2 regions of the Sporosarcina saromensis genome follow, and region 2 is predicted to be linked to the other one. Evidence: riboswitches for the same ligand, from Rfam matches in the RefSeq annotation. Region 2 holds a riboswitch; the other holds the start of a gene.
The links. Region 2 has a riboswitch for S-adenosylmethionine ahead of ACVHUV_RS09070 (methionine ABC transporter ATP-binding protein). Riboswitches for the same ligand answer to the same signal wherever they lie in the genome.

Region 1 (3,426 bases), 870 kb from region 2:
CGCCATCCAAAAGGAGTATTCTTTTCTCAAGTTGTTCTTCGATCAGGTGCTTAGGCATGGACAACATTCCTCTCTTTCTCTGCGTCAAGTTCCTTAATATGTTGAATCAGTTCCAGCGACATATCGTAGCGCAGGAACGGTGTAATAATGTAAATGCCATTAAAGAGCTCTGCTGCTGTATCAATCAGTTCTTTGGCAATCGCGACGCCTTCTCTTGTCGCTTTCTCACGGTCATCCCCGCATGCTCTCATCCGCTCGAGCACGTCTTCTGATAACTTAATCCCTGGCACTTCGTGGTGCAGGAATTCTGCATTCCGTATATTTGTCAAAGGCATAATGCCAATGAAGATTGGGGTTTCCAAATGTTTTGTCGCTTCATAAATGTCCACGATTTTCTCTTTCGTATATACCGGCTGGGTAATGAAATAATCCGCTCCACACTCAATTTTCTTTTCCAATCGTTGAACGGCCCGGTCCAATACGCGGACGTTCGGGTTAAACGCTGCTGCGACGGAGAATTTCGCTTTTTTCCGTAATGGCTTGCCTGTGAATGAAATGCCTTCATTCAATTGCTTAATCAGTTGTAGCAACTCCATGCTGGATACGTCATACACACTTGTTGCACCTGGGAAGTCGCCAACTTTCGTCGGATCGCCAGTGACAGCTAGAATATCGTGGATGCCGAGTGCATCAAGCCCCATCAAATGCGATTGCAAACCGATCAAGTTATGATCACGGCACGTCAGATGAACAAGTGGACGGACGTTATGTTGCATTTTCATAATTGAACCCATCGCCATATTGCTAATCCGTGGAGAGGCAAGTGAATTATCCGCCATCGTCACGGCATCTACACCTGCATCGTATAATTGGTTAGCGCCGATGAAATATTGTTCGGTTTCCAAATGTCTTGGCGTATCAAGCTCAACGATGACAGTTCGAGTCGTTTTTGCTTTTTCATGTAACGGTTCGTATTTAGCAGGGTCCGCTTCCCGAATAACGATCGGTTTTTCAGGGGTAACGACTTTTTTTGTAATAGGTGCAAGCCCACTCAAATGTTTTTTGGCTGCAGCAATATGTTTTGGTGTCGTTCCGCAGCACCCGCCGATGAGACGAACACCTTCTTCACGTAGGAGAGCAGCAGCGCGGCCGAAGTAATCCGCTTCTGATACGTAGACAATGCGGCCGTCTTCCACATCGAGTAAGCTTGCGTTTGGAGCGGCAGAAAGAAACGCTCGTTCAGGCAATGTCACTTTTTCAAATGCTTGGATCGTATGGTAAGGTCCTAAACGACAGTTGACGCCGACAACATCGGCACCGAACGCTTCTAGTTGGTGCAATGCATCATTCAACAGCAAGCCGTTTTGTAAGACACCCGGTTCATCCATAGAAACTTGTGCCACAATCGGTCGATCCGTCATTCTACGAAGTTCTTTAACAACTGTAGAGAGTTCTTCAAAATCGTAATACGTTTCGAGCAGCAAGCCATCAGGATCGCCTGCTAATAATGTATCTGCCTGTTCTCGGACAATCGCTAATACGTCAGCAAGTGAGGCATCACTTTTTCGGATACCACGCAAACCACCGATTGTCCCAAGTACGTATTGGTTGCCTTGTGCAGCTGCACGTTTCGCAATTTGAATGGCTGCCTCGTTAAATTCTTTCACCCGGTTTTCCATACCGTAGCGGGCAAGTTTCAGGGCGTTTGCGCTATATGTATTTGTTTGAATGATATCTGCGCCTGCTGCAATATAGTCAAGGTGGATTTTCTCTATAATTTCAGGTTTCTCAACGTTTAATTCTTCATAGCAAAAATCAATTCCGTGCGAATAAAGCACAGTTCCCATCGCACCATCCGCTACCAATACATTGTTCTTTAGATTCTCAAGTAAGTTCATTGTGAATTCATCCCTTCTTCTAATAAGTCAGACCTGTATGAAAACGAAAAAAGCCTTCTCGAAAAGAAGGCTTTGAAAATGCGATGGCTCGCTACCTTCTCATCTGCCAGGCCGCGAAAGACCTGCTGGAATTAGCACCTGACCGTTAACGGCTGGTTGCTGAAGCTTCTTCGGGCCAGTCCCTCAGCTTCTCTAGATAAGAAAATGATATGCAGTTGTTCGAATAATTTAACACATCATACCGCTAATTACTCAATCCGTCAATAGGGGTTTCGTTTATCGGGTCTGTTGATTAACCACTTTTACAAGTAGACTTCTTTGAACCCGTTGGCTTGCGTTCCGGCGCACGCTTTCCGCGGGGCACGGGTGAGCCAATCGAACAACGAAGAGTTCGATTTGCCTTAATTTCTGCGTACTTTGCAGAAATTAAGGCATCCTTGCTCCCAACGCTACGCTTTTGCTCCCAACGCTACGCTTTTGCTCGCAAAAGCCGTTCTGCGTGACGGCTTTCCCTGCGGGGTCTCACCATTCGTGCTATTCCCCCGCAGGAGTCGGCGCCTGCACTCCAGCCAACTAGTTTGTACCGATAACTTATTTGCCTCTTATCTTTAGAAAACGTTCGCAGGGATTGTAGAAGACGGCGATGTACAAAGGTGAGCTCTCAACGCTAAGCTTTTGTTTGTATAAGTCATACTTCGTTACGGTATTTCCTGCAAGAACAGCGCGAGCTGAAAACCCTGGAATGAGCTAAGTGAAGAAATAAACTGCCGCATTAATTTCTGAAATTAAAGAAATTAAGGTGAAGCTTCCCCTTCACAGTTTCCTTGATTGAAGGTGTGCAAGCGAAACGCGTCCGCTTAGAGAGGAAACTCGATGTTTAATAAGAATTACAAGTGAAATTGTATAGTCTTGTATCCGACAAATTGGCTAATCATGATAGAATGATTGTAGAACAAAGAGTGGAAGGTGAAGGTAGTGAGGGTTTTTAAGTTTGCTGTCCCCATTGCGCTTTTAGTGGCGGGGATCGCATGGTATATGCTACATAAGAATTTTCAAGAAGTACCAGGTACATCACGTGTGTGGATTACAATTGGAGCTGCCATCTTAAGTGGTGTAATAGCACATTTTTTATTCCCGAAAAGCGAAGATGGTCAATAACGAAGTGAAGTCGATGGTTAACTAACCGTCGATTTTTTTATTTAGGTTAACTGATATAAAAAATAGGTTGACACAAAATGTGTTAACTTTTATTCTGAAATAGATAACTTAACTAATAAGAGGTGTACGATGACAACAACTACAGTGAAACCTAAAAGCACAATGAGTGCTCTAAGCCTCGTCTATTGCGGAATGTTTGCGGCATTGATGATGATTGGAGCGAATATTACGTCGTTTGTTCCGTTTTTAGTCGTAGGAGGTGTGCCGATTACGTTACAAACTTTCTTTGCTGTTCTCTCAGGACTCATACTGGGAAGCCGCTTAGGTGCAATTTCTATGACAGTTTACATGTTTGTCGGATTAGCTGGAG
Region 2 (3,426 bases):
TGACATCATTCTGACTTCGTTGGAATCCTTGGAAATACGCAAGATTCCCTAACCCGCCAGCACCAATAATACCCGCCATCGCTGTATAGCCGACTAGTGCAATGGCTGTAACGGTTATACCGGAGAACAATGCGGGTTTTGATTCAGGCAATAGTACTTTGAAAATAATCGTACTCGTCTTTGCCCCCATTGACCGTGCAGCTTCCAACACACCTTTATCAATTTCTTGTAAACCGATGAGCACCATACGTGCGTAAAAAGGTGCTGCGCCGATAATGAGTGCAGGCAGTGCGGCGTTCGGACCACGCATCGTGCCGACTAGGAAAATTGTTACCGGCACTAACAAGATGATTAAAATAATGAATGGAATTGAACGGAATATGTTGACGACCGCTCCGGTGATGGCATAAGTCAGTTTGTTCGCCCATAATTGGCCAGGACTTGAAAGGAAGAGCACAATACCGAGCGCGATACCGATCACGAACGTGAAAACGGTTGAAACAGCTGTCATATAGAGTGTTTCGATCGTCGCTTCCCACATCTTATCCCATTTAACATTAGGTAAAAGTGTTTCAATCATGGTCGATCACCTCCGTCTGTACGCCTTCGGAATGAAGGAAGTCAATCGCTTCGTTGACGATTGTTGCATCGCCAATCAATTGCAACAGCAATGTCCCATATGCTCCACCTTTTGTGTGCGAAATGTTCCCTTGCACGATGTTGACGTCGATTCCAAATGTACGAATTAAGTTTGCTAACACCGGTTGCTCTGTTCGTTCACCGACGAATACTAATTTTACGAGCGTTCCAGCTGCATGATCGGATTTTAAATGTTCTAACGCTTGTTCTGTGCCGGTCGGTTCTGTCACTTGAGAGACAAAACGCTTCGTAATTGGCGCTTTTGGTGATTGGAACACATCGAGAACGTTCCCGATTTCCACAACTCGCCCCGCTTCCATGACCGCCACGCGATGACAGATTTTACGGATGACATGCATTTCATGTGTGATTAAAACAATGGTCAAACCAAGTCGCTCGTTAATGCTCGTTAAAAGATCGAGGATGGCATCCGTCGTTTCCGGATCGAGTGCTGAAGTGGCTTCATCACATAGCAATACTTGCGGATCATTTGCTAACGCCCGGGCAATGCCGACCCGTTGTTTTTGTCCGCCTGACAATTGGGATGGGTACGCATTTTCCCGGCCGTTCAAGCCAACTAAATCAATTAATTCTTGGACGCGACGATCTCTTTCATCCTTTTTGAGGCCTGCAATCTCCAATGGAAAAGCGATATTCTCTTTTACAGTCCGCGACCAAAGCAAATTGAAATGCTGGAACACCATACTAATTTTTTGTCTCGCTTCCCGTAACGCTTTTCCACTAATGGTTGCCATTTCATACCCTGCGACATTTACAGATCCCGAGGTAGGTTGTTCTAAACCATTCAATAATCGGATTAGTGTACTTTTCCCTGCACCGCTATACCCAATAATCCCGAAAATTTCACCAGCATGGATGTCTAGATTGACGTTATCAACAGCCGTTATACTATTGTTTCCCGAACCAAATATCTTATTTACACTTTTCAACTCGATCATGTTCAATTCACCTCAATACAATCTTGTCCAAAAAGAATAGCCTTTCTGCAGACAAGCAGAAAGGCCAATACGTTATCGTTTATCTCAACGTTCGTCCGATCTCTCATCTCTCAAAGCATGCGCTTTGCGTGATTTGGCACCATTTCACTTTCGTGACGGTTGCCGGGCTTCATAGGGCACTTCCCTCCACCTCTCTTTATAAGAGCGACATATTCAATTTGCGTTAAATTTATTAGATATACTTATACCATAGAACTTTCAATCATGTCAAACCCATTTTTTCTAAAAGATGCGGGATAGATTGAAAAGCATAGATTTTTTCTCGTACATATCCTTCCTTCTGAATGAGCAGGCAAGGAACACTTTCGATTTCATAATCGACGGCGAGATCTTCGATATAATTCAAGTTTGCCTTTCCAATTGGCAACTCTGGTTTCATCACAGAAATGACCTCCATCATTTTAGACGCAACCGCGCAAGTGCCACACATCGGTGTATATAAATAAAACACGCTTAGCGGGGAATCTTTTTTGCTTTGTTCCCATTGTTCACGTGTCCATGTTTGGATCGTGTTCAGTTCTATCACCTTCAAAGTAAAAATTCAGGATGCACATGAAAACCTTCTGCAAGCAAAATTGCTGCAAGCGTGCGATAAGGGGTCGTCTCGACTTGCCTGTAGACGCGTTCCGTGTATAAATGGAGGGCTTCAGGAAAATCCCTTTTGAATAAAGTTCGTATGCTTTCGCCTGAGTCATCTGCATCGACAAAAACATAAATCTGGTCATCTTCATACGGTGCCAGCAACTCTTCAATGCGGTAAGGGCTCACTGTTCCATTCGTACAAATAATCTCGACTGGCTCTGCCAACACTTTTTTCAATCGCTTCCGGTCCGCTCCACCTTCTACGACAACGACTCTACGAAACTCCATTTCCCTGCCTCCTTAGGCCATTAGAAAAAGCGCCGGAAAGCTCCAGCGCTCTAGTTGTGCTTACTCACCGATTGTCATTTTGTCATAGTCTTCAGCAGACATTAATGCATCAAGTTCCGCTTTGTCAGATGCTTCAACGACGATCATCCAAGCGCCTTCATATGGAGATTCGTTCACCAATTCAGGGCTATCTTCCAATTCTTCGTTCACTTCAAGTACTTTTCCGCTAATTGGCGCATATAGCTCAGAAACCGTTTTAACAGATTCTACGCTACCAAATGGCTCGTCCGCTTTCACTTCGTCTCCAACTTGTGGAAGTTCCACGAATACGATATCGCCAAGTTCAGATTGAGCGAAGTGTGTAATACCAATGCGGTAATTACCGTTTTCGTCTTTAACCCATTCATGTTCTTCTGAATAACGCAAGTCTTTAGGTGTGCTCATCCCATAACCCTCCATACGTTTACATTTATTGATTTCCATTCAATTCTTACATATTTCATGCATAAAGACAAGAAACTTAATCATGCGTTCCATGCGGCTTCAAATTGGGCTTCATTAAAGCCGACCGTCACTGTCGTACCATCTGTTACAAGTGGTCGTTTAATGAGCATTCCATCCGATGCGAGTAACGCGATTTTCTCGTCATCTGACATGTTAGGGAGTTTGTCTTTCAAGTTCAATTCCCTGTATTTCATCCCACTGACATTGAAGAATTTTTTGATGTCTAATCCGGAATTGCTGATCATTTGTTGAAGCGTTTCTTTCGTTGGTGGATTTTCAGCAATGTTGATAGATTCGAAGTTCACATCATTGTTCATTAGCCACTTTTCCGCTTTTTTACACGTTCCACATTTCGGATAGCCGTAATAAGTAATCGTCATCTGCAGCACCTCCA

Region 1: it holds a riboswitch for S-adenosylmethionine, as region 2 does, so the genes downstream of both, ACVHUV_RS04680 (bifunctional homocysteine S-methyltransferase/methylenetetrahydrofolate reductase) here and ACVHUV_RS09070 (methionine ABC transporter ATP-binding protein) in region 2, are expected to answer to the same signal.

The regions. Positions count from the first base shown of each region.
Region 1 covers NZ_CM142738.1:963,120-966,545, forward strand. The annotation lists gene metH (methionine synthase) at 1-58, opposite strand, end outside; gene ACVHUV_RS04680 (bifunctional homocysteine S-methyltransferase/methylenetetrahydrofolate reductase) at 51-1,898, opposite strand; SAM riboswitch class I at 1,995-2,101, opposite strand; gene ACVHUV_RS04685 (hypothetical protein) at 2,874-3,056, shown strand; gene ACVHUV_RS04690 (biotin transporter BioY) at 3,186-3,426, shown strand, end outside.
Region 2 covers NZ_CM142738.1:1,834,926-1,838,351, reverse strand. The annotation lists gene ACVHUV_RS09075 (methionine ABC transporter permease) at 1-580, opposite strand, end outside; gene ACVHUV_RS09070 (methionine ABC transporter ATP-binding protein) at 573-1,598, opposite strand; SAM riboswitch class I at 1,699-1,803, opposite strand; gene ACVHUV_RS09065 (thioredoxin family protein) at 1,861-2,184, opposite strand; gene ACVHUV_RS09060 (toprim domain-containing protein) at 2,187-2,528, opposite strand; gene gcvH (glycine cleavage system protein GcvH) at 2,589-2,972, opposite strand; gene ACVHUV_RS09050 (arsenate reductase family protein) at 3,053-3,412, opposite strand.